Linked DNA regions of Hyalangium ruber. The protein of the gene in region 1 binds, or shares a complex with, the protein of each later gene. Links are inferred from orthologs where the notes say so. Each region holds a gene or a part of one and is shown on either strand. Other genes may lie near its edges.

Evidence for each region.
Region 2: the proteins of tsaD (region 1) and tsaB are in contact, whole or in part, in a solved structure (PDB 4WQ4), measured with the Escherichia coli proteins. The link is inferred for Hyalangium ruber from one-to-one orthologs.
Region 3: the proteins of tsaD (region 1) and tsaE are in contact, whole or in part, in a crystal structure (PDB 6N9A), measured with the Thermotoga maritima proteins. The link is inferred for Hyalangium ruber from one-to-one orthologs. Residues at the interface, in WP_004082750.1 of Thermotoga maritima: Cys10, Asp11, Arg49, His50, Leu82, Gly84, Gly135, Gly136, Glu154, Thr155, Leu156, Asp157, Asp158, Ser159, Glu162, Asp165, Lys166, Arg169, Leu170, Tyr175, Lys213, Thr214, Leu217, Tyr218, Gln221, Arg222, Asn324; in WP_004082108.1 of Thermotoga maritima: Leu37, Gly38, Lys46, Lys57, Val59, Lys60, Ser61, Thr63, Phe64, Thr65, Leu66, Met67, Val69, Pro71, Tyr82, Arg83, Leu84, Asp86, Asp88, Phe89, Asp93, Ile128, Asp130, Glu131, Arg134.

What each region holds. Positions count from the first base shown.
Region 1 is NZ_JAXIVS010000006.1:501,080-506,881, reverse strand. The notes cover bases 1,608-4,482. They hold tsaD (tRNA (adenosine(37)-N6)-threonylcarbamoyltransferase complex transferase subunit TsaD), read right to left. Parts: upstream 3,607-4,482; coding sequence 2,608-3,606; downstream 1,608-2,607. Other genes in these bases: SYV04_RS20135 (response regulator), read right to left, coding at 3,650-4,482; rsmA (16S rRNA (adenine(1518)-N(6)/adenine(1519)-N(6))-dimethyltransferase RsmA), read right to left, coding at 1,760-2,596. Also shown: SYV04_RS20150 (serine/threonine protein kinase), read left to right, coding at 60-1,460; more of SYV04_RS20135, read right to left, coding at 4,483-5,802.
Region 2 is NZ_JAXIVS010000001.1:775,214-781,102, forward strand. The notes cover bases 906-3,867. They hold tsaB (tRNA (adenosine(37)-N6)-threonylcarbamoyltransferase complex dimerization subunit type 1 TsaB), read right to left. Parts: upstream 2,773-3,867; coding sequence 2,038-2,772; downstream 906-2,037. Other genes in these bases: SYV04_RS03155 (aspartate-semialdehyde dehydrogenase), read right to left, coding at 957-1,985; SYV04_RS03165 (septal ring lytic transglycosylase RlpA family protein), read right to left, coding at 2,783-3,259; rseP (RIP metalloprotease RseP), read right to left, coding at 3,268-3,867. In the rest of the region: SYV04_RS03150 (MXAN_2561 family MXYO-CTERM-anchored protein), read right to left, coding at 1-830; more of rseP, read right to left, coding at 3,868-4,884; SYV04_RS03175 (phosphatidate cytidylyltransferase), read right to left, coding at 4,960-5,787; uppS (polyprenyl diphosphate synthase), read right to left, coding at 5,784-5,889. UniProt on the Escherichia coli protein: Required for the formation of a threonylcarbamoyl group on adenosine at position 37 (t(6)A37) in tRNAs that read codons beginning with adenine.
Region 3 is NZ_JAXIVS010000005.1:585,002-590,927, forward strand. What follows is about bases 2,928-5,926. They hold tsaE (tRNA (adenosine(37)-N6)-threonylcarbamoyltransferase complex ATPase subunit type 1 TsaE), read right to left. Parts: upstream 4,666-5,926; coding sequence 4,189-4,665; downstream 2,928-4,188. Other genes in these bases: hutI (imidazolonepropionase), read left to right, coding at 2,928-3,254; SYV04_RS17930 (class II glutamine amidotransferase), read left to right, coding at 3,349-4,176; SYV04_RS17940 (NAD(P)H-hydrate dehydratase), read right to left, coding at 4,662-5,926. Outside these bases: hutU (urocanate hydratase), read left to right, coding at 1-1,237; SYV04_RS17920 (hypothetical protein), read left to right, coding at 1,246-1,986; more of hutI, read left to right, coding at 1,989-2,927. UniProt on the Escherichia coli protein: Required for the formation of a threonylcarbamoyl group on adenosine at position 37 (t(6)A37) in tRNAs that read codons beginning with adenine.

The DNA.
Region 1 (5,802 bases):
CAGGTGCATGCGGGCCGACCTTTCAGGTAGGGTATCTCCCTCAGGAGAGTCCCTCACGCATGTCTCCGTCCTTGTCCCTTGCTTCGGATCCCAATTTCGAAAGCGGTGCGCTCATCGACCAGTGGCGCGTTATCAAGCGCTTCCGGAGCGGTAGCTACGGCGTGGTGTACCGCGTCGTACGCGCCGAGCAGCCCGAGGCTGGCACCTACGCGCTCAAGCTCGCCCGGAACCCGGAGGATGAGCGCTTCGAGCGGGAGGCGATGCTGCTCTCACGCATCCATCACCCCGCAGTGCCCCAGTTCCATGGGCACGGCCTGTGGAAGGACGTTCTGGGACAGAGCTATCCCTACGTCGTCATGCAGTGGGTGGAGGGCGTTCCGCTCTACGAGTGGGCCGACCAGCGCAGCTTCACCTCCCGACAGGTGCTCCTGGTCCTGGCGCAGGTGGCTCGGGCGCTGGAGGCCACCCACCTGCACGGCGTGCATCGGGATGTGAAGGGCGACAACGTGCTGGTGGGAGAGAATGGGCAGGTCTTCCTCGTGGACTTTGGAGCCTGCTGGTACGCAGGGGCGCGTCCTCTCACGGACTCCGCCATTCCTCCTGGCACCGAGCCCTACCGCAGCCACCAGCTCATCCGCTTCCGCTACCAGTTCCGGCGCCACCTCGAGGCGCACTACCACTACCCTCCGGAGGATGATCTCTATGCGCTGGGGGTGATGGCCTACCGCCTCGTGACAGGCACCTACCCTCCCGCCGGCACGGATCCCGAGTGCTCTGATGATCCGGAGCGGCCTCGTCCCCCGCGCCTCGTGGCTCCACGAGACATGGCCTCCGTGGTGCCTGTTCTGGACAGCCTCATCCTTCAGATGCTTTCCGAGGAGCGCTCCGCGCGCGGAACCGCTGGAGAGTTGGCGCAGTCCCTCAAGAAAGCAGCGGCGAGCGTGGAACCGGAACTGGATCTACCCATCGTCCCAAACTCGTCCACACGGACCACCGAGCGTGCAACCCGGCCGGGGCCTCCGAGTTGGTTCAGGCGCGTCCTGGTACTGCTGTCGAGGTGGCTTGTCCCCTCTGCCGCACTGGCCGCAGTGACGCTGGTCACCGTGTTGTCAGCTCATCTCATGGAAGATCCGCCACAATTGACCTGTGGGGAGCAGCCAGCCAAAGGACGCGCCGGGGAGCCTGTGGGATTGGGAGACACGACCCTGGCATCTGCCGCGCCCTTCATCGCAGACCGTCTTCCCGTGCGCGCAGTGAGCCTCGATATGCCCGACCGCCCGCTGAAAGGTCAGAAGCGCGCCCCGTGCGTGCGCCGGAGAGAGGTGGAGATCAACGGGGGATGCTGGATACAGGTAGGAACCATGGAAGCACCGTGCGAAGCCGACGCCTACGATTGGCAAGGCAAGTGTTACTTGCCTGTGAGCGCTCCCTTGCGACAACCCACCTCCAAGGAGCCGTGATTGAAGACACGAGCGATTGCACTCCTGCTCTTCATGCACGAGCCGCTGAACCCAGCCCACATGTCCGGAGCCCTTGTCACGGGTCCTCCCGGCACTCCTCGCGTGGTCGGCCTCGATATGCCCAGCAGCCCACTCAAGCGCCAGAAGCGGCCACCGTGTGCAAGCCGGGGAGAGATCGAGATCAACGGAGGGTGCTGGGCACGCATCGCGGATATGGAGGCACCATGCGACCCCACCTGGTATGAGTGGAAGGGGCGTTGTTATTGGCCGCTCATTCCCCCTGAGCGTCCGCCTACATCCTAAGGACTCTGAGGAACGGGGCCCAGTGCTCGCTCCAGCGCGGCGAACTCCTCGGCCGAGAGCGTCTCCGCGCGGCGCATCGGGTCGATGCCCGCGGTCTCCAGCGCCTTCGCGAACTGCTCGGGTGAGGCCAGCGTCCGGTCCGACTTGAGCGAGTTGAGCAGCGTCTTGCGCCGCTGAGCGAAAGCCGCCTTCACCACGCGGATGAAGCGCGCACCGTCCACCACCGGAGCGCGCGGTGCCTTCAGCCGCGTCAGCCGCACCACCGCTGAGTCCACCTTGGGTGGCGGGTGGAAGAGCCGCGCATGCAGCGTGAAGAGGTGCTCGATGTCGAAGTAGAGCCCCAGCAACACGGTCAGCAGCCCGTAGTCTCGCGTCCCCGGTTCCGCCGCCAGCCGCTCCACCACTTCCTTCTGCAGTGTGAACACCGCCCGCGACACATGGGCGCGCTGCTCCAGCACCTGGAAGAGGATCGAGCTCGTCAGGTGGTACGGGAGGTTTCCCACCACCGCCACCTCGGGCTCACCGGCCGCCTGCGCGAAGTCCACCGTGGCCGCATTGCCCGACACCACCCGCACACCGGGGATCGCCTCCTTCTCCAGCACGGCGATCATGTCCCGGTCCTTCTCCACCGCCGTGACACGCGCCCCCGTGGCCGACAGGAACCGCGTGAGGTGCCCCAACCCAGGCCCCAGCTCCACCACGGGCTCGCCCTCGCGCAGCGCCAGCGCGTCCGCGATGTTCTGGAGCGCTCGCTCGTCGCCGAGGAAGTTCTGCCCCCAGCTGTACTTCGCGTGCAGCCCGTGACGCTTGAGGATGTCGCGCGGCGATTCCACGTTTCCCTCCCTTACATCCGCCAGGCCGGATCGGCGGCGAGTCGGAAGTCTCCGCGGAGCCCCCGACGCCACGCCTCATACCCCGCCACGGCCACCATCGCCCCATTGTCCGTACACAATCGCACCGGCGGCAGGTAGAGCCGCAGGTTGCGCTCCTGCGCCCGCTCCAGGCTCAGCGAGCGCAGCCGCGAGTTGGCCGCCACGCCCCCGCACAACACCATGCGCTGCAGCCCCAGCCGGCGCGCCGCCGCGACGAACTTCTTCGACAGCGCGTCCGCCACCGCCTCCTGGAAGGAGGCGCACAGGTCCGCCAGCTCCTGGCCCTGCGGAACACCGTTCTTGCGCACGTGGTTCAGCACCGCCGTCTTCAGCCCCGAGAAGGACACGTCGAAGGTGTCCTGCTGCGGCAGCGCACGCGGGAAGTGGATGGCCTCCGGGTTGCCCTTCTGCGCGAGCTGGTCGATGGGCAGCCCCCCTGGGTACGGCAGGCCCAGGATGCGCGCCGTCTTGTCGTAGGCCTCGCCCGCCGCGTCATCCCGAGTGCTTCCCACCAGGCGGTATCGCCCGTAGTCCTGCACCTCGTAGAAGCTGGTGTGCCCCCCCGAGACGACCAGCCCCAGGAACGGCGGCTCGGGCGCATCCTCGAGCAGTCGGATGGCGAGCAGGTGCCCCTCCAGGTGGTTGGCTCCCACGAAGGGCTTGCCCGTCGCCAGGCTCAGCGACTTGGCCACCTGTACGCCCACCAGCAGCGCGCCGATGAGGCCCGGCCCCGAGGTGACGGCGATGAGGTCCACGTCCTCCAGCGTCTTGCCCGCGCGCGTGAGCGCCTCGTGCAGCACCGGCATCACCTGGACGATGTGGTTGCGGCTGGCCAGCTCCGGCACCACCCCACCCCAGCGCCGGTGGATGTCCACTTGCGTGGAGACGACGTCCGAGAGCACCCGCCGGCCATCCTCCACGAGGGCGGCGGCGGTCTCATCACAGCTGGTTTCCAGTCCAAGAACGAGCAAGGCGGTGACCTCTCAGGCCAACAAGGGCCCGAGCCCTCCGCCCCTAGTTGCTGCCCAGCTGCTTCAGCGCGAGGCGAACGTCGGAGGAGAATTTCCCGGAGGGCTCCAGTGCAAGGTACTTCTTATAAGCCTGCACCGCCTGCGCATTCTGCTGGGTCACCTGCAGCGCCATGCCCAGGGCGAACCAGGCCCGGGCGTTGGCCTCCTTGTCCCGGACCACGTCCTGCAGCAGCTTCGCCGCCTCCCGGTAGGCGCTATCGGTCGTGCTGCCCATGACCAGCGAGAAGCCCAGTCCCTCCTTGGCCTCCTCCGAGCCCGGCTTGGCCTTCAGCGCCTTGCGGTAGTTCACCGCGGCGGCCTTGTAGCGTCCGCTCACCACCGCCGTCCTCGCCTGCTTGATGGCGGCGGCGAATACCTCGTCCGGGTCCACCGGCTTGGCGGGGTCGGGGGCCGGCTCGGTGTGCTCCGGGTCTTCCTCGGGCTCCGGCGGCTTCGGCGTCTGGACAACGGTCTCGACGGGCTTGGACGGCTCCGGCGGGCGCGTGGCCAGCGTCCCCGCGTCCGGCGTGGCGCTCGGAGTCGGCGGGGTCGGCTGAGGCGTCACCACCGCCTCGGGCGGCTTGGGCGTCTCGGGAGGCTTCGTGTTCGTGGAGGCCTGCTCCGGCGGCGGAGTCGGCTTCGGATCCGACGCGTCCGAGCCACCGCGCATCGCCACCACCGCGCCGGCGATGACGATCGCCGCGATGCCCACGCCGATATAGAGCCCGGTGCGCTTGGGCCGCACCGCCTCGGCGAGCGCGCGCTCGTCGATGCCCTCCTCCTTCTTGGGCGGCACCGGCTTCTTCTCGGGCTGTTTCTCCGGCTTCTTCTCAGGCTGCTTGGGCACGGGCTTGGGCTCCGGCCCAGGCCGGAGATCCAGCGTGGGCAGAGACGGCTCCTCGCGCTTCTCCACCTTGGGCTCGGGCTTCACAGGCGCCGGCGTCGGCGTCGACGTCGGCTTGGCCGCGGACTCCGGAGCCCCATGGCCCGGGTACGGCGGCAGCGCGAGCTGCGGCGGCGCCGAGGGCTCCACCTCATCCACGCTGAGCGGCTCGGCCACCGGCGTGGGGCCCGTCACCAGCGTCACCTCCGAAGAGGGCGGCGCGGGCGTGGGAGGAGGAACCGGAGGGAACGGATCAGGCCCCACGGCGGCGCCACCGAAGATGGGCGGCTTGGAGGGCGCGCCCGGTCCGGCCGCCCCGACGGACACCGGTGCGACCGCGGGAGGCGCCTCGGGCTGCGACGGAGCGGGCTGCGGCGCCGCGCTGGACGGCGAGTGCCCTCCTCGCGAGGGAGACCAGGAAGGAAGCGGCGCCCACGTGCTCGCCGAGCCCAGGCCATCGGTATCCACCCGGCTCCAGTCCAGCAGCAGGCTGCGCCGCGCGTGCTCCTGGGCGCGGTGCTCGGGCGGAGGCTCCACGAGGAACGAGGAGCCTTCCTGCGCGGGAGGGATCTCCGCGATGGCCGGCACCTCTACCGTGGGAGCATTGTGGCGCTTGGGCTTGGGTTGGAAGACGACGACGTTGGCCGGCTGCGCGGGAGGTCCTCCCGGAGCGCCGGAGCCAGAAACCGGAGCGGGTGACTCGACCGCCGCGGGAGGCGCGGGGGGCGGCTCGACGGGAGGCGGAGGCTTGACCGCGGCGACGGGCGGAGGGGTCGGAATCGAGGCCGTAGCCGCCACGGGCACGGGGCTCGGAATCGGCTCGGCGGCGGGCGGCTCGGCGGGCGCGGGCGGTGGCGGAGGGGCCGCGGCGTGCAGCCACTCCTCGATGCCCGGCTTGCCGCTCTGGATGGGCTCCTGCGAGACGTTGCCCAGCTCGCGGATGAGTCCCTCGAAGTAGAGCTTGCTGATGATGCCCAGCGCGGCCAGGTCCTCGAAGTCCGAGTCCTCCACCACGCGGCTCAGCGTGCGCTTGCCGTCGAAGAGGCGCAGCAGGCCGTTCACCTCGTCGGGGATCTCCGACAGGCGCTCGGCGAGCTGGTGGTAGTCGATCTCGAACACCGTCTCGAGCGGCGGCAGCTGCTCGAGCATGCGGCCCCACTCGTCCAGCCGGCGCATGCCCTCCATGAGCAGGCCCTGGGTGGAGACCTCGATGCGCTCGGGCCGGTCCAGCGGGGTGAACTGCACCTCGAACTGGCCCTCGAAGGTGTTCAGCA
Region 2 (5,889 bases), on another replicon or contig:
CCCAGGGCGGCCAACACCCAGCCGCCCGCGACACCTGCCCCCGCCGCCCCGCACCCGCCCATCTCCTGCCCGTTCGCCTCGACGTAGCGATCCATGAAGCCCCGGGTGAGGATGGGCGTGCCCTCCTTCGACTCGGAGTCCACGCTCTCGTTGTCCGCCTCGTCCAGCGCCCGCGCCGTGAGGCGGTAGGTGACGCCGTTCTCCAGGTTCTCCATGCGGAAGAGCGACTGGTCCACCGACTGCGTCACCGAGCGAGAGCCGCTCCCATCCTGCCGAGAGATGGTCAGCTTCAGCCGGTTGGCGTCACTCGGCGCGTTCACCCGGACCGAGAGCGCCTGATCCAGCGACGCCACGGTGCCAATCGAAGGGGCCGAGGGAGGCTTGGCGTCGTAGACGAGCGACAAGTCATCCTTCTGGAAGGAGTTGTTGCAGCCGGACAGGCCGCTGGAAATCTCGACGGAGGCACACAGCCGGTACTCCTTCTCCGTGTCCGCCGCGGGGCACGAGAGGTCCGGCAGGTTGCTCACCTCGAAGGTGACCGAGCCGGTGCGCCGCGTCAGCAGCTCGTTGGCGGGCACCCGGTAGTTCGTCAGCTCATAGAAGGTGCCGCTGGGCTCGTCCGAGCACGAGGTGCCGGCGACGAGCCAGAACCGGAGCGGCTCGCACACCGCGGACGCATCCCCGTTGAAGGCCCAGTTGACGGTGCGAGTCAGATTGCACGGTTCCTTGGGGACGCGCAGCGAGTCGGTGTTGTTGGAAGTCGTCAGCACCACCGTCTGGCCGAAGGCGGAGGACGCGGCGAGTGTGAGGGCAATCAGCAAGTAACGCATGGACGAAGGCAAACCTAGCAAGTGGGAGGCCAGTGAAAACGGGGGGCAGCCCCCTGCATTCCCCTCGGGAAAGCCCCCCCGAGCGCGCCAAATGGGCAAGGCGGACCCGGGGGCTGTGCCAAATTGTCAGGCGGGGCGCTGGAGCAGCTTGAGGCCGGCCTCTACCAGGTTGAGCGCCGCCCCCCGGCCCGCGTTGTCCACCGCCGCGAAGAGGGTGAGCCACTCGGGTGCCTGCGGAAAGGTGCGCAGGCGCCCGACGTGAACCGTCGGGTCCGCGGTGACGAGCATGGGCATGGGGTAGACCTTCTCGGCCGGTGCATCCAACACTTTGAGGGCCGAGGAAGCCTTGAGCGCGGCGCGGGCCTGCTCCACCGGCACCGCCGCCTTGAGCTGCACGTGCAGGCTCAGCCCGTGGCCGTGGAAGGTGGGCACCTGCACCGCCGTGCCGGCGATGACGGGCGTGTCTCCCCGGGCGCCAAACAGCCGGGCCGCCTCGAGCGTCCAGCCGGCCTCCTCCTCCGTCCACGGGGAGTTGGCCAGGAAGGCCCCCACCTGTGGCACCAGGTTGAAGCCCACCCGGTGCGGGAAGGTCTGCGGCTCCGGCTCGCGCCCCGACAGCAGCCCAGCCGTCTGCTTCTCCAGCTCGCTCACCCCGCCCACCCCCGCCGAGGACACCCCCATCATCGCCGTCACCTGGGCGCGGACGACGCCGAAGGACTTGTGCAGCGGCGCCAGCACCGAGACGAGCGCGGTGCTCACCGCCGAGGGCAGGCTGATGATGCGGCCCTTGAAGGCGGCGCCCAGCACCTCGGGGTTGAAGGAGGGCAGCACCAGCGGCACGTTGCCGTCCGCGCGGAAGGCGGGGCTCACGTCCACCACCCACGCCCCCGCCGCCTGCGCCACCTGCGCCAGGGAGCGGGAGGCGCTCGCGGGGGTGGCCAGCAGCGCCACGCCGACGCCCCGGAAGGCCTCGGGCGTCGTCTTCTCCACCTCCAGCGTGTCCTCGCCGTACTCCAGCTCCAGCGCCTCGGAGCGCTCCGAGGCCAGCGCGCTCACGCGCTCGGAGGCAATGCCCTGGTCGAACAGCGCGGAGAGCACCTCGCGCCCCACCAGCCCCGTGGCCCCCACCACGGCGATTCTCGCGTTCTCGTTCATGGCGCGTCCCTTTATGCCAGCCCGGCCCCGCGCGCGAGCCTCGCGGGAGGACTCAGTCTTCCTTGAGTCGGGCAGTGGGCGCCGGGCCCGGCAGCGGAGGGAACTTCGGGTTGCGCTCCGGCTCGGAGGCGCGCACGTAGTGCGGCTCCAGCGCGAAGAGCGCCTCCAGGGGCTGAGACTCCGGCAGCCGCGCCAGCCGCGCCACCTCCACCGCCGAGGGGAAGGTGGGCCCCTCCAGCAGCCGAGCGGGCGCGACACCCGCCTTCACCAGGGCGGCGCGGTAGTCCCCCAGCGCGGGGCCCAGCGCGAGCGCCTCGGGCTCGGCGGCCATCCTCGCGGCCACCTCCTCGGGGGACATGGCCGTCTCCGGCGCCAAGGCCACCACGCTCTTGCCGCTGCGCCGGTAGGCCCCCAGGTACAAGTCGTCCTTGCGCGCCACCGCGAGGCAGAAGAGCGGCGGGCCCTCGGGCCCCTCCAGCGCCACCGCCGCCAGGGAGGAGGCTCCGGCCACCTTCAACCCCGCCGCGTACGCCAGCGCCTTCACCGTGGCCAGGCCGATGCGCAGCCCCGTGAAGGAGCCCGGCCCCAGCCCCACGGCCAGCCCCTCCAACTGAGAGAGCTTCACCCCGTGCCGGGCGAGCAGCTCGCCCACCACGCCAGGCAGCACCTCGCTCTGCTTGTGCGGCGGCCCGAGCACCACGTGCTCCAGGGCGCGCACGTCCTCGCCCACCCGCTCCACCAGGGCGAGCGACAGCGACAGCGTCGAGGTATCCAGCGCGAGCAGCACGGCCCCTCCTCTACCCCGGCAGCGCCTGGCGCGGGGGAGAAAAGGCGGAGGACGGCTCCTCGCAGCGGTACAGGCGCACCCGCGCCAGCCCCTTCTTCACCATGTCCAGCTTGCGCGCCGCCCCCAGGGACACGTCGATGATGCGCTCGTCCTTGAAGGGGCCTCGGTCGTTGACGCGCACCTGCACCGAGCGCCCGTTCTCCATGTTCACCACCCGCACGCAAGTGCCGAAGCGCAGCTTGCGGTGGGCCGCCGTCATGGCCTCCTGGTCGAACTTCTCGCCGCTCGCCGTCGGCCGGCCGTGCAGGCCCGGGCCGTAGTACGAGGCGAGCCCCTCGCCCAGGTACGTCTTCGAATCCGGCTCCGGCTCGGGCTTGCCCGTGCTCGGATTGGAGGCCCCGGGACGCTCCCGAGGCAGGGGCCGGGAGGCGCGCGAGCTGCAGCCCGCCAGCACTCCAAGCCCCACCACCACCCAGAGCCGCCGCACGCTTGGGCTCACCGGGTGATGTCGTTGAACATCGCCACCAGCATCAGCGCCACCAGCATCGCCAGTCCGATGACGTTGGCCACCTCGCGCACGCGCACGGGGATGGGGCGGCGGCGGATGGCCTCCCACCCGGCGGCCACCAGGTGGAACCCGTCCAGGATGGGGATGGGCAGCAGGTTCATGACGCCCAGGTTGATGGAGATGATGGCCATCAGGTTGAGGAAGTAGTCCCAGCCCAGCTCGCTGCTCCGAGAGGCCATCTGGTACATCATGATGGGCCCGCCCACGGAGCTCAGCGGCACGTCTCGGGTGACGAGCCCGGCGATGGCCTTCACCGTCTGCTTGGTGATGGTGGGGACGATCTTCGCCGACTGCTGCAGCGCCTCGCCCCAGCCCATGTTCACCGTCACCTTCTCGGCGGGAGCGCGCTCGGCGATCCACCCCTGCACGCCCAGGCCCAGCTGCTGCGTCTCCCCCGCCTCGCCCAGCACCTTGAGCTGCGCCATGGCGAGCTGCTCCTTGCGCTCACCCTCCTTGCCCCGCCACGTCAGCTCGAAGGGCTTCTCGGCCAGCCCCGTGAGCTCCACGGCGAACAGCGAGAAGGAGCCCAGCGGCTTGCCATTGAACGCCACGAGCCGATCGCCCGAGCGCAACCCGGCCTTCTCCGCCGGACTGCCCGGCGTCACCGCCGCCAGGTACAGCTCCGCCGTCTCCACCCCGAGCGCCGCGTACCCCTGCTTGTCGGCCTGCTTCTCCACCCGGAGCTTCACCACCTCGGGCACATGGCCCGTCACCGCGCCCGCCTCCACTGGCTTGGAGCGCTGCACCGTCAGCTCCAGCGCGCCCTGGTGCTTGTCCAGCACCTGGTAGAAGGTGGCCTCGTCCGGAACGAGCGTCCCGTTGATGGCGAGAATTCGGTCGAACGTCTTCAGCCCCGCCTGCTCCGCCGCCGAGCCGGGAGGCACGCCCACCACGGGCGAGGGGGAGCTGACCTCCACCCCCATCACCCCGCGCTCGATGGTCTCGATGGGGCTGGACTCCACCCGCTTCATCGGCGTCACCATGATGATGGACTGGTTCTTGTCCCGCTCGACGGTGATGGGGATCGGCCGCTCGAAGCGGTCCACGAACGCGTCGCGCATCTCCTCGTAGGTGCGCACCCGCTCGCCATCCACCGCCACGACGACATCTCCCGGGTGCAGCCCGGCCTTGGCCGCAGGCGAGTCCGGCATGACGTAGCCCAGCCGCGTGGAGACGGCCTGGTGGTCTCCCAGGAAGACGAAGAAGTAGATGATGACGGGGAAGATGAGGTTGAAGGCCGGGCCGGCGATGACGATGGCCATGCGCTTCCAGGGCGGCTGGGCCAGGAAGCCCCGCGAGGCCTCTTCCGGAGCCAGCTCCTCGCCAGGAATGTCCCCTGCCATCTTCACGTAGCCGCCCAGGGGCAGCAGCGCCAACTGGTACTCCGTCTCCCCTTTGGTGAAGCTCAACAGCTTCGGGCCAAACCCCAGGGAGAACTTGAGCACCTTCACCCCGCAGGCCTTCGCCACGAGGAAGTGCCCCAGCTCATGGACCGTAACCAGGACACCGAGCAGGAGCGCGAAGAACCCGAGACTCTGGAACATGGGCGCAACACTAATCGCGCCGACCCGGATGGACAACGCACATCCGTCCACACTGCCCAGCCGAGCACACAGCCGCTACGACAGCAGGCCCCGGACGAACTGCACGTAGAGGAAGACCAGGGGCGCGTTGAAGATCAGCGCGTCGATGCGGTCCAGGATTCCGCCGTGCCCGGGGATGAGCTTGCCCGAGTCCTTCACCCCGTAGGCGCGCTTGAGCATCGACTCGCATAAGTCCCCGATGGGGCCGAAGATGCCGCCCACCACCCCCATCACCACACAGTCGACCACGGTGAAGTGGGGGAAGAAGCCTGCCCGGGCGATGAACATGCCGCCCACCGAGCCCACCATGCCCCCGAAGAAGCCCTCCCACGTCTTGTTCGGGCTCACCTCCACATACAGCTTGTGGCGGCCCAGGAAGCGGCCCGCGAAGTAGGCGGCGGTGTCATTGGCCCAGGTAATCACCAGCGCGCAGATGACCCAGGACAAGCCGTTCTCGAGCAGGCGCACCGCCGACAGGGCCGTGAGCCCCACCGCGCCGTAGAGAAAGCCCGTAATGAGGTGGGCGGCGCGCACGGGCGCCTCGGGCAGCGGCCCGCGGATGAGGTGGTAGGTCCACGCGAAAAAGAAGACGCCCGCGGTGAGCCAGAAGGCCACCTCCCCCACGTGCTCGGGGTTGCGCAGGGGCACCAGGGGCACCAGGCCCGCCAGCACCAGCCCCACCCATGCGGCCGGGGTGAGCTTCTTCATCGTGATGGTGTAGTACTCGCTGGCGCACGCGGCAGCCGCCACGCCCAGCAGCCCCGCGCTGTAGGCGCCGCCCTTCCACAACAGGAAGAGCACGACGGGCAGCAGCACCACCGCCGAGACGATTCGGACGACGAGGTTCTTGTTCTTCTCGTTCACGCCTTGGCCCGTTGGGTTTCCTCGACCTGGATCTGCGCCGACGTCAGCCCGAAGCGCCGCTCGCGCTGCTGGTACTGCTGCAGGCAACGCAAGAACGCCTCC
Region 3 (5,926 bases), on another replicon or contig:
GGGCACCTTCGAGACGTTCGCGCAGGCGGGGCGCATGCACTTCGGCTCGGCGGACCTGTCCGGGCGGCTGGTGCTCTCCGGAGGCCTGGGCGGCATGGGCGGGGCGCAGCCGCTGGCCGCCACCATGAACAACGCCGTGTTCCTGGGGGTGGAGATCGACCCGACGCGCGCGCGCCGCCGCGTGGAGACGCGCTACCTGGACGTCGTGGCGGGCAGCCTGGACGAGGCGCTGGCGCTGGTGAAGGAGGCGCAGCAGAAGCGCGTGGGCCGCTCCATCGCCGTCATCGGCAACGCGGCCACGGTGTTCCGCGAGCTGTACCGGCGCGGCGTCAAGCCGGACCTGGTGACGGACCAGACGAGCGCGCACGATCCGCTCAACGGCTACATCCCCGCGGACCTGTCGCTGGAGGCGGCCGCCGAGCTGCGCCAGCGCAACCCCGAGGAGTACGTGCGCCGGGCGCGGGAGACGATGGCCGTCCACGTGCAGGCGATGCTGGACTTCCAGGCGGCCGGCAGCCACGTGTTCGACTACGGCAACAACCTGCGCGGGCAGGCGCAGCTGGGCGGCAAGGAGAACGCCTTCGAGTTCCCGGGCTTCGTGCCAGCGTACATCCGCCCCATGTTCTGCGAGGGCCTGGGGCCCTTCCGCTGGGTGGCGCTGTCGGGAGACGCCGAGGACATCCGCCGCACGGACCGGGCGGTGCTGGAGCTGTTCCCGGAGAAGGAGTCGCTGCGGCGGTGGATCGAGATGGCGCAGCAGCGCGTGGCCTTCCAGGGCCTGCCGGCGCGCATCTGCTGGCTGGGCTACGGCGAGCGCGCCAAGGCAGGGCTGGCCTTCAACGAGCTGGTGCGCAAGGGCGAGGTGAAGGCGCCCATCGTCATCGGACGAGACCACCTGGACTGCGGCTCGGTGGCCTCGCCCAACCGCGAGACGGAGGCCATGAAGGACGGCTCGGACGCGGTGGCGGACTGGCCCATCCTCAACGCGCTGGTGAACGCGGTGAACGGGGCCTCGTGGGTCTCGTTCCACCACGGCGGCGGCGTGGGCATGGGCTACTCGCTGCACGCCGGGCAGGTCATCGTGGCGGACGGCACGCCCGAGGCGGCGCGGCGCATCGAGCGCGTGCTCACCTCGGATCCGGGCATGGGGGTGCTGCGGCACGTGGACGCGGGCTACTCGGAGGCCATCGACGTGGCCCACCAGCGCGGGGTGAAGATCCCCGGCGTCACCGTGTGAGGCACGCCGTGCGGACGCGATCTCCGAGACAGGGACTGGCGCTCGCGGCGGCCGCGGCGCTGGCGGGGCTGGTCGGCTGCGCGCCCACCACCGTGAGCCCCATGGTGATGCGGTTGGGGCCTGGGCCCTCGAGCGGCAGCTCCGTCCATGGAGGCATCCGCAGCGGGCCACGACTGTCGGCCCCGGTCGCCGCGCGCACCGGCTCCGACAACTCCGGAGTGCCCTTTGGCGGAGACCAGGCCAGCTTCTCGACGCGGCAGTGGTCGATGGCCTACGACTTCGCCGTCACCCGGCACTTCAACGAGAAGCTCTCCATGCACCTGGGGGTGAATGGAGAGATCTACTACCCGCTGCCGCTGCCGGGCTATGGCGTGTACGGGGGTCTGTCGACCTGGTACGGCACGGAGCAGTTGGGCATCGCCCCCGCGGTCGTGGTGCGGGGGGCCACGGACTTCGGCATCGAGACCCGGGGCGGGCCCGGGAGCATCCTCGGCGCCGAGGCCTCCAGCGCCCTCTACTTCTGCCCGGAGCCGCGGGTCGCCCTGGGACTGGTGCCCTTCTTCGGCGTGCATCAGGTCTTCAACGAGGCGGAGAGCAACACCGCGCTGTACTACGGAGGCGCCTTGGTGTTTCAGATCCCGCTGGGCAAGGTGGACAAGATCGAGTTCTCCGGAGGCTTCGGCCGGGCGAACGTGCTGAGCGAGGCGAGCTGGAACGTCCCCATCGTCGGGGCGCGGTGGGGGCGCTGAGCATGGAGCCGCTGGCGCTGCTCGTCCGCAACACCTCCGAGGTGCTCACCCTGGAGGGCACGCACCGCGAGCCCGCCGAACAGGCGCTCACCGCCCGCCCGCGTGCCTGCGTGGGGGTGCGCGGGGGCCGCGTGGCCTGGGTGGGCCGCGAGGAGGAGCTGCCCCCCGGCGCCGTGGACTCGGGCACCGAGGTGCTGGATGCCCAGGGGTGCATGGTGGGCCCGGGCTTCGTGGATCCGCACACGCACCTGGTCTTCGCGGGCGAGCGCTCCACCGAGTTCGACCTGCGCTGCCAGGGCGCCACCTATCTCGAGATCGCCCAGGCGGGCGGCGGCATCCTCAGCACCGTGCGCGCCACGCGCGCGGCGAGCCAGGAGGAGCTGGTGCGCCTCGCCCTGCCCCGCCTCCAGCGCCTGCTGGAGTACGGCGTCACGACGGCGGAGGTGAAGAGCGGCTACGGGCTCGACGTGGAGAACGAGCTGAAGATGCTGCGCGCGGTGCGCCAGCTCTCGACGCTCTCGCCGGTGGAGCTGGTGCCCACGCTGCTGTGCGCCCACGCGGTGCCGGAGGAGTACAAGGGCCGCCGCGAGGAGTACGTGGAGCTGTGCGTTCGCGAAATCCTTCCCGCCGTGGCGAAGGAGGGCCTGGCGCGCTTCTGCGACATCTTCGTCGAGCAGAGCGCCTTCACCCCGGACGAAGCCCGCCGGCTGCTCATCGCCGCGAAGGCGCTGGGCTTGCGGCCGCGCCTGCACGGAGATCAGCTCACCTCGGGCGGAGGCGCCGAGCTGGCCGCCGAGCTGGGGGCCGCCACCGTGGACCACCTGGAGCAGGTGAGCGAGGCGGGTATCCGTGCGCTGGCCACAGCGGACGTCACCGCCGTCCTGGTGCCTACCTCCACCCTCTTCCTGCGCATGCGCCCCTACGCGCCCGGCCGGAAGCTGCGCGAGGCGGGGGTCAACGTCGCTTTGGGCACCAACGTCAATCCTGGTTCGGCGATGACGGAGAACCTTCCCCTGGCGCTGGGGCTCGCCTGCCTGGAGAACGGGCTGACGGCGGCCGAGGCGTACTGGGCGGCCACCCGAGGCGCCGCGCTGGCGCTGGGCCTGGCCTCTCACGGTCGGCTGGCGGTGGGAGACATTGCCGACCTGGTTGTCTTTTCGTGTTCAAACTACCGGCACCTGCCCTACCACCTCGGAGTGAACCACGCTCGGACGGTGTTGAAAGCAGGCCGTGTTGTCATTCGAGACGGAGTGACACACTGTACTTGAGGGGGGGACCCTCCTTCTTGACAGTTCAGCCCAGGCGGGAGGACATAAAGCCTCTCGTCGGGGCCGGCCGTTATTATTCCGTCGTTCGAGCGCTATGTGCCGCCTGTTTGGATTTCGTTCCTCAGTTCCCGCTGCTGTCCATCCCGCCCTGGTGACGGAGAAGAACTCTCTTGTCATCCAGTCGCGTGAGCACAAGGACGGCTGGGGAATCGCCGCGTATGGAGTCGAGCAGCGCCCCCTCACCGCGCACGGGGTGGGCCCGGCCCACAGCGACCCGGACTTCCACCGGGTGAGCAGCCTGGTGTCTTCCCACACGGTGGTCGCGCACGTCCGGCAGGCCTCCGTGGGAGCCGTCGAGCTGCGCAACTCGCACCCCTTCCTGCTGGGCCGCTGGTCCTTCGTCCACAACGGCACGCTGAAGGACTTCGAGCGGCATCGCTCCTCGGTGGAGGCGCTCATCCGGCCGGATCTGCGCACGAACATTCGCGGGACGACGGACTCGGAGCGCTGCTTCCACATCTTCCTCACCCGGCTGTCGGCGCGCGGGAACGTGGACGACTCGGTGCGGCTGGAGGACGTGGCCAGCGCGCTGGCGGAGACGATGGGGCTGGTGGCCGCCCTCACGGACGAGCCGGGCAAGGATCGCTCGGCGATGAACTTCCTGGTGACCAATGGCGAGGTGATGGTGGCCACGCGGCGGCACCGCACGCTCTACATCTCCGACGGTCGCCGCTCGTCGACCTGCACGACTTCGGCGCCGATCCGGCACGGCACGCAGCTCAACCAGCTGCTCATCGCCAGCGAGGTGCTGTGCGGCAACCAGACCGCGTGGAACGAGGTCTCCGAGGAGGAGGTCATCGGCGTGGACGGCAAGCTCGTGCTTCACCGCTGGCGCCTGTCGGATCTCGCGGTGGTGGGCTAGCGCCCTTCCGGCTCACGCGAGCCAAGCGGTGAGCAGCTCCGCGGGCCTGGGTCCAAAGGCCTCGGCGTGCAGCTCTCGCGCGTCTTCTCCCGAGGGGCGCAGGGTGATGCGCAGGTACTCGCGCGGCGCCGCCTCGGGGATCCGGTCCAGCCATTCGACCAGCACCGCGCTCTCGCCTCCGAGCAGATCGAGGAAGCCGGTGGCGTACAGCTCGTCATAGTCCGCGATGCGGTAGAGGTCCGCGTGGTGCAGCGGAATGCGCCCGTTGTACGGGTAGACGATGGCGAAGGTGGGGCTGGCCACCTCGGAGCGTGGCACCTGGGCTCCCTGGGCCACCCCGCGCACCAGGTGCGTCTTGCCCGCGCCCAGGTCGCCAATGAGCCCGACGAAGTCCCCCGGCTGGAGCAGCTCGCCCAGCCTCACGCCAAGGCGGTGCGTCTCCTCGGGAGACTCCGAGCGCACGGTGCGCGTCAGGGTCGGCGCGCTCATCGGTCCCACCGCGTCCAGACGTCACAGAGGCCCTTGATGAGATCGGTGGCGATGAGCCCCACCTTCCCGCGCTTGCCCGCCGCGAGGTCTCCCGCGAGGCCGTGGACGTAGACCGCCGCCCAGATGGCATCGGGCACCTGGAAGCCCTGGGCGAGGAACGCGCCGCAGATGCCCGAGAGCACATCTCCCGTGCCTCCGGTGGCCATGCCGGGGTTTCCGGTGGGGTTGATGTAGAGGTCCCCGTCCGCACTCACGGTGAGGGTCCGCGTGCCCTTGAGGACGAGCGTCACCCCGTGCTCCATCGCGAACTCCCGGGCCAACTCCAGGCGGTGGGCCTGGACCTCTTTGGTGGAGCGCCCCGTGAGCCGGGCCATCTCGCCCGGGTGCGGCGTGAGCACGACTTGCCGCTTCGCGCCACGCAAGGCGCTCAGGTCCGTGGCCACGGCGTTGAGCGCGTCCGCATCGAGCACCACGGGCGCCTCCACGCGCGCGAGCAGTTCGGCGATGAGCTTGCCCGTCTCCGGCCCTCGGGGGATGCCCGGGCCGATGACCAGCGCATCCTTGCCCTCGGCCGCGGCCAGCAGGGGCTCCAGGTCCGCGAGGCCCAGGGGCCCCGAGGCCTCCAGCGGAATCCCCATCAGCTCGGGCGCGAAGGACAGGACGGTGTCGACCACCTCCGCGCGGGTGGCCACGGAGACGAGCCCCGCCCCCGAGCGCAGAGCCGAACGGGCCGCCATGGCCGCGGCGCCCGTCTTGCCCCGGCTGCCCGCCACCACCAGCACGTGCCCGTACGTCCCCTTGTGGGAATCCGCACGACGAGGGGGTAGCACGCCACGGGCGTCCGCCTCCTCCACGAGCCTCGGCACCAGCCCGGTGAGGGCATGCAACGTCGCGGGAGAAAGACCGATGTCCACGCGCCGCAGCTCGCCACAGCGAGAGGCGCCCGGCTCCAGCACCTGTCCCCGCTTCAGCAGCCCAAAGGAGACGGTGACGTCTGCCTCCACACACGGCGTGAAGGCCTCACCGGTATCACTCTGAAGCCCGGAAGGGACATCGGCGGCCACCACCTTCGCCCCCGCCGCCCGCCACCCGTCGATGCGATGGATGGCATCCGCGAACTCCCCGGCGGGCGCCCGGCTGAGCCCCGTGCCGAAGAGGGCATCCACCACCACGTCCCCTCTCCCCAGCGTCGGCAGCGCCTCCAAGCCCTGCGCGGTGAAGCCATCGGCCTCGAGCGCTCGCAGGTTGCGCTTCGCCTCGG